One region of the Ramlibacter sp. MMS24-I3-19 genome, then DNA from elsewhere that is predicted to be linked to it. Evidence: riboswitches for the same ligand, from Rfam matches in the RefSeq annotation. Region 1 holds a riboswitch; the other holds the start of a gene.
The links. Region 1 has a riboswitch for S-adenosylhomocysteine ahead of metH (methionine synthase). Riboswitches for the same ligand answer to the same signal wherever they lie in the genome.
Positions count from the first base shown of each region.

Region 2: linked by a shared signal. The riboswitch ahead of ahcY (adenosylhomocysteinase) and the one ahead of metH (methionine synthase) in region 1 are both predicted to bind S-adenosylhomocysteine.

Region 1 is NZ_CP190017.1:822,401-829,183, forward strand. It holds gene ACPWT1_RS04005 (GtrA family protein) at 1-57, opposite strand, end outside; gene ACPWT1_RS04010 (ChbG/HpnK family deacetylase) at 61-876, shown strand; gene ACPWT1_RS04015 (glycine zipper 2TM domain-containing protein) at 897-1,298, opposite strand; gene metH (methionine synthase) at 1,375-4,074, opposite strand; S-adenosyl-L-homocysteine riboswitch at 4,139-4,206, opposite strand; gene ACPWT1_RS04025 (Bug family tripartite tricarboxylate transporter substrate binding protein) at 4,272-5,255, shown strand; gene ACPWT1_RS04030 (PAS domain-containing protein) at 5,259-6,783, opposite strand, start outside.
Region 2 is NZ_CP190017.1:1,404,322-1,411,104, forward strand. It holds gene ACPWT1_RS06925 (MFS transporter) at 1-897, shown strand, start outside; gene ACPWT1_RS06930 (ATP-dependent DNA ligase) at 884-1,963, opposite strand; gene ACPWT1_RS06935 (bile acid:sodium symporter family protein) at 2,257-3,234, shown strand; S-adenosyl-L-homocysteine riboswitch at 3,272-3,340, shown strand; gene ahcY (adenosylhomocysteinase) at 3,402-4,835, shown strand; gene ACPWT1_RS06945 (TlyA family RNA methyltransferase) at 4,938-5,696, shown strand; gene metF (methylenetetrahydrofolate reductase [NAD(P)H]) at 5,693-6,520, shown strand; gene ACPWT1_RS06955 (septal ring lytic transglycosylase RlpA family protein) at 6,517-6,783, shown strand, end outside.

The DNA.
Region 1 (6,783 bases):
CGCGGCGGCGGTGCAGCCCACCGCGACGAAGCTGGCGAGTCGGCGCCACGAGGTCATGCGGTGAAGGCTCCGGTGCGGCGGCTGGTGGTGTGCATCGATGATTTTGGTTGGCGGCCCGGCGTCGACCAGGCCGTGCTCGAACTGGCGCAGCTCGGAGCGGTCTCGGCGACCAGCTGCATGGTCGGGAGTCCCCGCTGGACCTCTTCGGCCACTGGCCTGCGAGCACTGCCTCCTGGGACTCTGGACATCGGCCTCCATGTGGACTTCACGCTGTCCCCGCTGGACAAGTCCTTGCGTTGCGAACTCGGAGCATTCATCGCCCGAGCCTACCTCGGACGACTCTCACCCGTCCGCATCGCGATGGAAGTTCGAGCGCAGTTCGACGCCTTCGAACAGGTCATGGGACGTGTTCCAGACCATGTCGACGGCCATCACCACGTTCACCAGCTTCCCGTCGTGCAGGACGCCATCCTCGAGGAGTTTGCAAGACGGGGGCTCCGTCGCACGTGGCTGCGAGGAACTCAGGCGCCGCGCGGAGAACATGGCCTCAAGCCCCGCTTGATCGCTGCTCTTGGCGGAAAGCGGCTGCGCGCGAGAGCCGCGAAGCTCGGCATTCCGGTCTCCGGGCACCTGCTCGGCGCCTACGGCTTCGACAGTGATCCACAGGCCTATGAGCGCCTGCTCGCAGACTGGCTGCAGCGCGCAATGGACGGCGACGTTCTCATGTGCCACCCGGCGTACCAAGGCCCGGATGCCGTCGGGGACGTCTTTGCCCCGGCCCGGGCCAACGAAGTCAGGGTACTGGCCAGCGACGCCTGGCCGCGCCTGCTGGCGCAGGCCGGCGTCACCGTGAGCCGGTTCGCGCCCCCGGCCTGAGGACAGGCGCGGTCCGGGCGTCAGGCGCGGACGATGCTCTTGCCGTGCAGCTTGACGATGGAGCCGGCCTTCCAGCCCGGCGCGGCGGCATGCTCGAACTTGCGCACCGAGCCGTCCTTCATCTTCACCGAGGTCACCCACACGTCCTTGCTCGTGACGTGCTTCTGCACCTCGTTGCCGGCGAAGCCGCCGGCGGCGGCGCCACCGACGGTGGCGAGCGCCTTGCCGTTGCCGTGGCCGAACTGGTTGCCGATCAGGCCGCCGACGACGGCGCCGCCGACGATGCCGGCCGCGCCGCCCTGGCCCTTGCGGGTTTCCTTGGTCACGGCCTGCACGTGCCCGCAGGTGTCGCAGAGCGCCTGCTCGGCGTGGGCCGCGAAGGCGGCGGTGGCGATGACGGCGGCGATGGCGAGTTGCTTCATGGTGTCCTCCAGTGGTTTCCGTTCAACGGATGAGTCACTGCAAGTGTGGACACGCCGGCGCGGCGCCGGCAGCCGCTCATCCCAGGTTGGGCGCCAGTAGTCGCTCCAGCTGGGCCCGTTCCGCGCCGCGCCGCCGCACCTGGTCTTCCAGCTGGTCGTCGCCGATGCGGCCGACGTTGAAGTACTGGCCTTGCGGATGGCTCAGGTAGAAGCCGCTCACGCTGGCGGCCGGCGTCATCGCCAGGCTTTCCGTGAGGCCCATGCCGGCGTCCTGCGCCTGCAGCAGGCGGAACATGTCGCCCTTGACGCTGTGGTCGGGGCAGGCGGGATAGCCGGGCGCGGGACGGATGCCCTGGTACTTCTCGGCGATCAGGTCTTCCAGCGACAGCTGCTCGCCGGGCGCATAGCCCCACAGGTCCTTGCGCACCCGCTCGTGCAGGCACTCGGCGAACGCTTCGGCCAGCCGGTCGGCGATCGCCTTGAGCATGATGGCCGAGTAGTCGTCGAGGTCCTTGAGGAAGTACTGCTCCTTCACCTCGGCGCCGATGCCGGCCGTGACCGCGAAAGCGCCGACGTAATCGTTCGCGACACCGCGCGGCGCCACGAAATCGGCCAGGCAGCGATTGGGGCGCGGCTGGCCATCGATCACGGGCTTCTCGGTCTGCTGGCGCAGGCCGTACCAGGTGAGCGCTACGTCGCTGCGCGATTCATCGGTGTACAGCTCGATGTCGTCGTCGCGCACGGTGTTAGCCGGCCAGAAGCCGACCACCGCGTTGGCGGTGAGCCAGCGCCCTTCCACCAGCCGCTTGAGCATGCGCTGGCCGTCGGAGAACACGCGCACGGCTTCGCTGCCGACGATGTCGTCCTTCAGGATCTCGGGGAAGCGACCCGCGAGGTCCCAGGTCTGGAAGAACGGACCCCAGTCGATGTACTTCGCGAGCTCGCCCAGGTCGAAGTTGTTGATCACCCGACGCCCGATGAACTTGGGCACCGGTGGCGTGTACCCTGACCAGTCGATCGGCGTCTTGTTCGCGCGCGCCTGCGCCAGCGACACCAGCGGCACCTGCTTCTTGCTCGCATGCAGCTGCCGCACCTTCTCGTAGTCGGCCTCCACCTCGGCGATGTAGCGTGCCGCCTGCTCCGAGAGCAGGTTCTGCGCGACGCCGACGCTGCGCGACGCATCGGGCACGTAGACCACCGGGCCTTCGTAGTGCGGCGCGATCTTCACCGCCGTGTGCACGCGGCTGGTGGTGGCGCCGCCGATCAGCAGCGGGATCTTCCTCAGGCGGAAATGGTCGTCCTTCTGCATCTCGCCGGCGACGTACTGCATCTCCTCCAGCGACGGCGTGATGAGGCCCGACAGGCCGACGATGTCCGCGCCCTCGACCTTGGCCTTGGCGAGGATCTCGTGGCACGGGACCATCACGCCCATGTTCACCACCTCGAAGTTGTTGCACTGAAGGACGACGGTGACGATGTTCTTGCCGATGTCGTGCACGTCGCCCTTGACGGTGGCGATGACGATCTTGCCCTTGGCACGCACGTCCTGCCCGGCCGCTTCCTGCTGCTTCTTCTCTTCCTCGATGTAGGGAACCAGGTGCGCGACCGCCTGCTTCATCACGCGCGCCGATTTCACCACCTGCGGCAGGAACATCTTGCCCTGGCCGAACAGGTCCCCGACGATGTTCATGCCGTCCATCAGCGGGCCTTCGATCACGTGCAGGGGGCGACCGCCCCTGGCCAGCACCTGCTGGTACATCTCCTCGGTGTCGGGGACGATGTGGTCGGTGATGCCGTGCACCAGGGCATGCGCCAGGCGCTGCTCCACCGGCTGCTGGCGCCACTCGTTCTTCTTTCCTTCGTCCTTGGCCGCGCCCTTGGCCTGCTCGGCGATCTCGACCAGGCGCTCGCCGGCGTCGGGGCGGCGGTTCAGCACCACGTCCTCGACCCGCTCGCGCAGCTGCGGCTCGAGGTCGTCGTACACGCCGACCATGCCCGCGTTGACGATGCCCATGTCCATGCCGGCCTGGATGGCGTGGTACAGGAACACGGTGTGGATCGCCTCGCGCACCGGGTCGTTGCCGCGGAACGAGAAGCTCACGTTGGACACGCCGCCGGAGACCTTCGCGCCGGGCAGGTTCTGCTTGATCCACTTCGTCGCGTTGATGAAGTCGACCGCGTAGTTGTCGTGCTCCTCGATGCCGGTGGCGATGGCGAAGATGTTGGGGTCGAAGACGATGTCCTCGGGCGGGAAATCGACCTCGTCGACCAGCATGCGGTAGGCGCGCTCGCAGATGCGGATCTTGCGTTCGTAGCTGTCGGCCTGGCCCTGCTCGTCGAAGGCCATGACGACCGCCGCGGCGCCATAGCGCTTGACCAGGCGCGCCTGCCGCTTGAACTCGGCCTCGCCTTCCTTCAGCGAGATCGAGTTGACGATGCCCTTGCCCTGCAGGCAGCGCAGGCCGGCCTCGATCACCTCCCACTTGGAGCTGTCCACCATCACCGGCACGCGGGCGATGTCGGGCTCGCTGGCCATCAGGTTCAGGAAGCGCACCATGGCCGCCTTGCTGTCCAGCATGGCCTCGTCCATGTTGACGTCGATCACCTGCGCGCCGTTCTCGACCTGCTGCCGCGCCACGGCGAGCGCCTCCTCGAACTGCCCGGCGAGGACCAGGCGCGCGAACGCCTTGGAGCCGGTGACGTTGGTGCGTTCGCCGACGTTGACGAACAGGCTGCCGGGCGCGATGGCCACCGGCTCCAGGCCGGCCAGCTTCATCGGGAGGACGTGGGGGGTGTCGGACATCTGCTCACCTTGGGTCTTGCGTGCGGCGGGGCCGCGGCCTTGGCGAGCGTCGTTGGGATTCCCAAGCCTGACGCCGTGCTCGGCGCTGCAACGCTCCTTGGGACGCGTCATTTTACCTGCAGGGTCGTCGCGCAAAATCGGCGGTTTCTCTTCCGTCCGCAGGAATCCCCATGTCGCTCCATTCCGGCCGTCGTGCCGTCCTCGCTTTTGGCGCAGCCTTCGCACTCACCGCTGCCTGCGCGCTCCCCGCCGCGGCGCAGGATCACGCGCCGATCCGCATCCTGGTCGGCTTTCCGGCCGGCGGCGGCACCGACGCCATCGCCCGCACGCTGGCCGAAAAGCTGAAGGACGAACTGGGCCAGCCGGTGGTGGTCGACAACCGCGCCGGCGCCGGTGGACAGATCGCCGCGCAGGTGCTCAAGAGCGCGGCGCCCGACGGCCACACGCTGTTCCTCACGCACGACCACACGATCTCGATCCTGCCGCTGGTGACGAAGAATCCCGGCTTCGATCCGGCGAAGGACTTCGTGCCGGTGGCCGGCTTCGCGACCTTCGTCAACGCGCTGGCGCTGTCCGGCGGCACGCCCGCCAGGACCCTGCCCGAGTACATCGCGTGGGTGCGCCGCCAGGGCGGCAAGGGCAACGTCGGCGTGCCGGCCCCGGCCTCGGTGCCCGAGTTCCTGGTCAAGCTGATCGGCCAGAAATATTCCGTGGACCTGCAGGCGGCGCCGTACCGCGGCAGCGCCCCCATGATTGCCGACATGCTGGGCAACCAGATCGGCGCGGGCGTGGGCTCGATCCCCGACTTCATCGAGAACCACAAGGCCGGCAAGATCCGCGTCGTGGCGGTGATGGGCCATGCGCGACAGGCCGCGGTGCCCGACGCGCCCACGTTCACCGAGCTGGGACTGGCCGGGTTCGAGGAAGTCCCGTACTACGGCCTGTTCGCGCCGGCCGGCACGCCGCAGGCCGCCATCGACCGCTTCGGCGAGGCGCTCGCGAAGGTGGTGGCACAACCCGACGTCAAGGAGAAGCTCACCGCGATGGGCCTGGCGGTGGGCTACATGCCGCAGCAGCAGTTCGCGAACCGCGAACGCGCCTACACGCAGGCCTGGACCAGGATCATCCGCGCCAGCGGCTTCCAGCCGCAGTGAGGCTCAGGCCAGGGGCCGCGGCCTGCTGACCGCGGCCGCCAGCGAGCGCGCGGTCGCCAGGTCGGTCAGCAGGCGCTCGACGGCCGCGAAGTCGACCGGCTTGGTCAGGTGCATGTCGAAGCCCGCGGCCAGGCTGCGCCGGCGGTCCTCTTCGGCGCCCCAGCCGGTGAGCGCCACCAGCACGCGGTCCTCCCAGTCCGGCAGTTCGCGCAGGCGTGCCGCGATGGCGTAGCCGTCCATGCCCGGCATGCCGATATCGAGGAACACGACGTGCGGCCGGTGCTGCTCGGCGACCTCGATCGCGGCGCTCCCTTCGTGCGCGAGCCGGACCGAGTGGCCCTCGAGCTCCAGCGCCATGGCGAGCGTCTCGGCGGCGTCCACGTTGTCGTCGACCACGAGGATGCGCAGCGGATCCGGTCCTGCCGCCGCGGGCGCGGGCGAGACGGCTGCGCTCGCGCGTTCCGCGTGGACCCGGGGCAGCCGCACCTCGAACCGGCTGCCCAGGCCCGGGCCGCCGCTGCTGGCGCCGACCTGTCCGCCATGCATCTCGACCAGCGACCTGACCACGCTGAGGCCGATGCCCAGGCCGCCCTGCGCCCTGTCGTGGCCGGCCTCGCCCTGCACGAAGCGATCGAAGATGCGATCGAGCATGTCGCGCGGGATGCCGATCCCGCTGTCTTCCACGGCGATCACCACCTCATGCGCCGTGGCGGTGACGGCCAGCGCGACGCGGCCGCCGGCGGGCGTGTACTTGGCCGCGTTGTTCAACAGGTTGCCGACCACCTGCACCAGCCGCGTGACATCGCCGTGCACCAGCCACTCGTCGCTGCCGGGATCGACGGTCAACGCATGGCCCTGTGCTTCCAGCAGCGGCCGCGAGGCATCGAGCGCGTGCTGCACCACGGTGCTCGCCGGCACCGGCTCGCGCTGCAGCATCACCTTGCCCTGGCTGATGCGGGCCACGTCCAGCAGTTCGTCGACCAGCCGCACCATGTGTTCCAGCTGGCGCTCCATGATGTCGCGCACCCGGCGCTCCTCCGGTCCTGCGCTCGCCTGGCGCCGCAGCACGGTGAGGCCGGTGCGCAGCGGGGCGAGCGGGTTGCGCAGCTCGTGCGCGAGCGTGGCGAGGAAGTCGTCCTTCTGGCGGTCGGCGCGGCGCAGGGCTTCCTGCGCCTCCCACGCGTCGGTGGTGTCGCGGGTGACGCTCAGCACGTGCGTGATGGCACCGGTTTCGTCGCGCTCGGGAACCAGCCTGGCCGTGAAGTGGCGCTGCGCCCCCTGGATCTCCAGGAAGAAATGCGTGCCGACTGGCTCGCCAGACTCGAACACGCGCCGGATCACGCCGTCCCACAGGTCGCACGCGTCGTCCGGCATCCCCAGTTCGCGGTTGGTGCGGCCGATGAAGTCGGACACCGGCCGGCCCGTCAGGCCCTCGATCGCGGCGCTGACGAACACGTGGCGCAGCGAGCGGTCGAAGCGCGACACCACGTCCGGCAGGTTGTCCGCCACCAGCCGCAGCTCGCGCTCG
Region 2 (6,783 bases), 580 kb from region 1:
CTGTCATTGCTGCTCGGGGCCCTGCGGCCGTTCCAGATGTCGGCGCAGCAGGCGCTGTTGCCCGCGCTCGTGCCGCCCGCGTTGCTGGCGCGCGCGATGGCGTTCGGCTCGGCAGGCATCCAGGGCGCGGTGATCGCCGGTCCTGCCATCGCCGGGCTGCTGTTCGTAACGGGATTCGTTGTCGTCTACGGAACCTGCGCTGCGCTGTTCGCGACTGCGACCGCGCTGTGCCTGCGGGTGCGCTACGAACGCGCGCCGACGCCGCGCGAGCCCGTGACGCTGCAATCCCTGCTCGCCGGCCTGCACTACGTGGGCACGAACCGCGTGCTGCTGGGGGCCACCACGCTGGACCTGTTCGCGGTGCTGCTGGGTGGTGCGACCGCCCTGCTGCCGATCTTTGCCAGCGAGATCCTGCACGTGGGGCCGCAGGGGCTGGGGATGCTGCGCGCGGCGCCCGCGGTCGGTGCGTTGATTGCCGCCACCGTGCTGGCGCGCTGGCCGCTCGCACGGCACGTGGGCCCGAAGCTGATGACGGCCGTCACGGTGTTCGGGGCGTGCATGGTGGCCTTCGGCCTGTCCACCAGCTTTGCGTTATCCATGCTGGCCCTCGTCATCTCCGGCTCGGCCGACATGGTCAGCGTGATCGTGCGACAGACCCTGATGCAGATCGAGACGCCCGATGCGATGCGTGGCCGCGTCGCGGCGGTGAACACGCTGTTCATCGGCGCGAGCAACCAGCTCGGCGAATTCGAATCGGGTTCGACCGCCGCCTGGTGGGGGCCCGTGGGCTCGGTGGTCGCGGGCGGCTGCGGGACGATCCTGGTTGCGGTGCTCTGGCTACGGCTGTTTCCGCGGCTCGCGCGGCGCGACCGGTTCCAGGAAGTCAGGCCGTCTTGAACACCTGCTTCAGCTCGAACGGCGTCGCCACTTCGAGCTGGTCATACCGGCAATCCTGCGCCGGCTTGTCGGGGCGCCAGCGCAGGAACGTGGTGGCATGGCGGAAGCGGTCACCCTGCAGGTGGTCGTACTTCACCTCGCAAACCCGCTCGGGTCGCAGCGGCTCCCAGCTCAGGTCCTTTCCGCCGCTCCAGCGCGACTTGGCGCCCGGCATGCGATCGGCGTCGCCGGCGCTGGCCTGCGCCCAGTCGCGCCAGGGATGGTCGGCCATCGCGTTCTCGCGCAGCGGTGCGAGCTCCTGCGCCAGCTCGCGCCGCACGGCCATGGTGAACGACGAAGTGACGCCGACGTGCTGCAACACGCCCGCGTCGTTGTACAGCCCGAGCAGCAGCGAGCCGACCGCATCGTCCGTGTCCTTGTACCAGCGGAAGCCGGCCACCACGCAATCGGCGGTGCGCGCGTGCTTGATCTTGAACATCGCGCGCTTGGCAGGCTGGTAGGGCGCATCGGCCGGCTTGGCCACCACGCCATCGAGCCCCGCGCCTTCGAAGCGCTGCAGCCAGTCCTGTGCCAGCGCGCGGTCGGTGGTCACGGGTGTCAGGTACAGCGGTGGCTTGATCTGGCCCAGCAGGCGTTCGAGGCGCTCGCGCCGTTCGTGCTGCGGCAGGTTCATGACCGGCTTGCCGCCGGCGGCGAGCAGGTCGAAGGCGACGAAGCCGGCCGGCGTTTCCTTCGCGAGCCGGGCCACGCGCGACGCGGCCGGGTGGATGCGCTGCTGGAGCGCATCGAAGTCCAGCCCCTGCGGGCCGACGACCACGACTTCGCCATCCACGATGCAGCCCTTGGGCAACTGCTCGGCCAGCACCTTCTCCAGCTCGGGGAAGTAGCGGTTCAGCGACTTCAGGTCGCGGCTCTGGATCACCACGCCGTCGGCGCTGCGGAAGACGATGGCACGGAAGCCGTCCCACTTGGGCTCGAACAGGAAGCCGTCGCCGTCGGGCAATGCCTCGGCGATCTTGGCGAGCATGGGGTCGATCGGGGCGGAGAAGAGCGAGGGTCCGGGCATGGGCTGTTGTACCCGATGCGCCCGGGGCTGCGGGGCGTGCGCCGGCGTCGGAACAGACCCATCGGGACACGATGGGTCATGGGTGATCCTAGAATCCGGGTAAACCCCAAGGGCTCGCTCACAAGCGCATCGCCTGGCGCCGTGCTCCACGGCAGGGTTCGCCGCCCACCCGGCGGCCAGGGTCCGGCATCCACCCCGGTCCCGCCCGACGTCCACCTGCCATCGCCGCACCACGGCAGCGCAAGGCGCCGGCTTCACCGCCGTTTCGCCACTCTCGCAAGGATTTCCCCACCATGCAGGCCCTCGTCCGCCTGAGCCAGTTCGTCGGCAAGACCTTTGCCATCTGGGTGCTGCTGTTCGCAGCGCTCGCCTTCTTCGCCCCTGCCCAGTTCAAGTGGATCGCCGCGTACATCGTGCCGCTGCTGGGCATCATCATGTTCGGCATGGGCCTGACCCTGTCGAAGGACGACTTCCGTGAAGTGTTCCGCCGGCCCTGGCACGTGTTCATCGGCTGCCTGGGGCACTTCGTCATCATGCCGGGCCTGGCGTGGCTGCTCTGCAAGGTCCTCCAGCTGCCGACCGAAGTGGCCGTGGGCGTGATCCTGGTGGGCTGCTGCCCGAGCGGCACCGCGTCGAACGTCATGACCTTCCTCGCGCGCGGCGACGTGGCGCTGTCGGTGGCCGTGAGCGCGATCACCACGCTGCTGGCGCCGATCTTCACGCCGGCCCTGATCTGGCTGCTGGCCAACCAGTGGCTGCACGTGGATGCCGTCTCGATGTTCTGGTCGATCGTGCAGGTGGTCCTGCTGCCGATTGCGCTCGGCGTGATCGCCCAGTCGGTGCTGCGCGACAAGGTGAAGTTCGCCGTCGGCGTACTGCCGCTCGTGTCGGTGGTTGCGATCGTGGCCATCGTGGCTGCCGTGGTGGCCGCGAGCCAGGCCAAGATCGCGGCCAGCGGCCTGCTGATCTTCGCGGTGGTGGTGCTGCACAACGGCCTGGGCCTGCTGCTGGGCTACCTGCTCGGCAAGGTGACCGGGTTGCCGGTCGCCAAGCGCAAGGCGTTGTCGCTGGAGGTGGGCATGCAGAACTCCGGCCTCGGCGCAGCACTGGCGGCCGCCCACTTCTCGCCCCTGGCGGCCGTGCCCAGCGCGATCTTCAGCGTCTGGCACAACATCTCGGGCGGACTGATCGCGACCTGGTTCCAGCGTGTGCCCAACAGCCCGGAAGACCGGCAGGCAGCCGGCGCGGAGGGGCAACCGGCGCGCGCCTGAGCCATCCCGGCCGTGCGACGGCGCCTATAATCGCGCCCCATCCGAGGAGCGTTGCAGCGCCGTACGGCGTGAGGCTCGGAAATCTTCGCAACGACGCTCACCCACTGTCCCGTGCGGTGAGCCAGCACCCGGCAGTGGTTGACCGAAACACAGCTTTTGGAGCCACCATGAACGCCGTTCTCAAGACCGCCGCGCAAGACAGCGCCATCGCCGACCTGTCGCTCGCCGACTGGGGCCGCAAGGAAATCCGCATCGCCGAGACCGAGATGCCCGGCCTGATGGCGATCCGCGCCGAGTTCGCGAAGAGCCAGCCCCTGAAGGGCGCCCGCATCACCGGCTCGCTGCACATGACGATCCAGACCGCGGTGCTGATCGAGACGCTGCAGGCGCTCGGCGCCACCGTGCGCTGGGCCTCGTGCAACATCTTCTCGACCCAGGACCACGCGGCCGCCGCCATCGCCGCCGGCGGCACGCCGGTGTTCGCGATCAAGGGCGAGTCGCTCGAGGACTACTGGGACTACACGCACCGCATCTTCGACTTCGGCGCCAAGGGCACCGAGGGCGAAGGCCCGAACATGATCCTGGACGACGGGGGCGATGCCACGCTGCTGATGCACCTGGGCCAGCGCTGCGAGAAGGACCTGTCGCTGATCGACACCCACTCGAGCGAGGAAGAGCGCATCCTGCACGCGTCGATCCGCAAGAAGCTGAAGGAAGACCCGACCTGGTACTCGCGCAAGGCCAAGGAGATCATCGGCGTCACCGAGGAGACCACCACCGGCGTGCACCGCCTGGTGGACATGGCCGCCAAGGGCCTGCTGAAGTTCCGCGCGATCAATGTCAACGACTCGGTCACCAAGAGCAAGTTCGACAACCTGTACGGCTGCCGCGAATCGCTGGTGGACGGCATCAAGCGCGCCACCGACGTGATGGTGGCCGGCAAGGTGGCGCTCGTGGCTGGCTACGGCGACGTGGGCAAGGGCTCGGCGCAGGCGCTTCGCGCGCTGTCGGCGCAGGTGTGGGTGACCGAGATCGACCCGATCAACGCGCTGCAGGCCGCCATGGAAGGCTACCGCGTGGTGACGATGGAGTACGCCGCCGACAAGGCCGACATCTTCGTCACCTGCACCGGCAACCGCGACGTCATCACCTACGCCCACATGGCGAAGATGAAGGACCAGGCGATCGTCTGCAACATCGGCCACTTCGACAACGAGATCGACGTCGCGTCGCTCGAGAAGAAGTGCAAGTGGGAAGAGATCAAGCCGCAGGTGGACCACGTCATCTTCGAGGATGGCAAGCGCATCATCCTGCTGGCCAAGGGCCGCCTGGTAAACCTGGGCTGCGGCACGGGCCACCCGAGCTACGTGATGTCGTCGTCGTTCGCCAACCAGACGCTGGCGCAGATCGAGCTGTTCACCAAGCCCAACGACTACAAGGTCGGCCAGGTCTACGTGCTGCCCAAGCACCTGGACGAGAAGGTGGCCCGCCTGCAGCTGTCCAAGCTGGGCGCCCAGCTGACGGAACTGACCGACGCCCAGGCCGCGTACATCGGCGTCAGCAAGCAGGGGCCGTACAAGGTGGACACGTACCGCTATTGATGCACACCCTGTCATTGCGGGCTTGACCCGCAATCCAGACCGGTGCCGGTATCGGCGCAGTCGCTGGATGCCGGGTCGAGCCCGGCATGACAGGCTCCCGCCATGCGCGCCGACCAGCTCCTCGTCGAACGCGGCCTCGCGGCCACGCGTTCGCAGGCCCAGCGGCTGATCGCCGCGGGACTGCGCTGGCATGACGGCCGCGCGTGGCACGACGTCGCCAAGAACGGCGAGGAGGTGCCGCCGTCGGCGCAGCTCGAGCTGTGCGACGACGCGGAGACGCGTTATGTCTCGCGCGGCGGGCTCAAGCTCGAAGGCGCGCTCGCTGCGGCGCGGCTGGATGTGCAGGGTTGGCGCTGCCTCGATGTCGGCCAGTCCACCGGTGGCTTCACCGACTGCCTCCTGCAGCGCGGCGCCACGCAGGTGGTCGGCGTCGACGTCGGGCATGGCCAGCTGCACGAGCAGCTGCGTGCCGATGCGCGCGTGGTCGCCCTGGAAAAGATCAATGCACGCGAGCTCGATCGGTCCATGCTGCGAGCGGCGGGCGTGCAGGCGGACTTCGACCTCGTGGTCGGCGACCTGTCCTTCATCTCGCTCACGCTGGTGCTGCCCGCGCTGTCCCCCTTGCTTCGTGCGGGCGGCCAGCTGCTGATGCTGGCCAAGCCGCAGTTCGAGCTGCAGCCGGCCCAGCTGGGCAAGGGCGGCATCGTGCGCGACGACGCGCTTTATCCCCAGGTCGAGCGGCGCATCCGCGACGCCTGCGCGGCCGCAGGCCTGCAGGTGCAGGCCTGGTTCGACAGTCCCATCCGCGGGGGCGACGGCAACCGCGAATTCTTCGTTCTGGCGCGCAAGGAGCCACGATGACGTTCCCCATCAGCCTCGAGTTCTTCCCGCCCAAGACGCCCGAAGGCGCCGAGAAGCTGCGCGCCGCGCGGCAGAAGCTGTACGCGCTGCGGCCGGAGTTCTGCTCGGTCACGTTCGGTGCCGGCGGCTCGACCCAGGAAGGCACGCTGGCCACCGTGCGCGAGATCATGGCCGAGGGCTGCCCGGCCGCGCCGCACCTGTCGTGCATCGGGCAGACGCGCGACAGCATCCGCGAGCGGCTGGCCGCCTATGGCGATGCCGGCGTGCAGCGCATCGTCGCGCTGCGCGGCGACCTGCCCAGCGGCTATGGCCTGGGCGGCGAGTTCCGCTACGCCAGCGACCTGGTGGCCTTCATCCGCGGCGAGACGGGGCGGCGCTTCCACCTGGAGGTCGCGGCCTATCCCGAGGTGCATCCGCAGTCGAAGTCGCCCGAGGCCGACCTGCAGGCGTTCATCGCCAAGGTGGAGGCGGGTGCCGACGCCGGCATCACGCAGTACTTCTTCAATGCCGATGCCTATCTGCGCTTCGTCGAGGAACTGCGCAAGCGCGGCGTGGACACACCGGTGGTGCCGGGCATCATGCCGATCACGAGCTCGAGCCAGCTGCTGCGGTTCTCCGATGCTTGCGGGGCCGAGGTGCCGCGCTGGATCCGTCTGCGGCTGCAGGCCTTCGGCGACGACAGCGCATCGATCCAGGCTTTCGGCCTCGACGTGGTCACCGCGCTGTGCGAGCAGCTGCGCAAGGCCGGCGCGCCGGGCGTTCACTTCTACACGATGAACCAGGCGAAGGCGACGCTGGAAATCTGCCGGAGGCTGGGGGCATGAGGCTCGCGCTTGCGGCCTGCCTCCTGGCGGCAGCCTTGACCGGCTGCGCCTCGCGCGGCGGCGTGGCATCGTCCACCGGTGAAGTGGAGCAGGGCGCGCCCACGATCCTGGCGCAGGGCCGCGCCTCGTGGTACGGGCTCGGCTTCCACGGCCGGCAGACCGCCAGCGGCGAGAAGTTCGACATGAACGCCTACACCGCGGCGCATCCCACGCTGCCGTTCGGCACGCGCGTGCTGGTGCGCAATCCCGCGAACGGTCGCAGC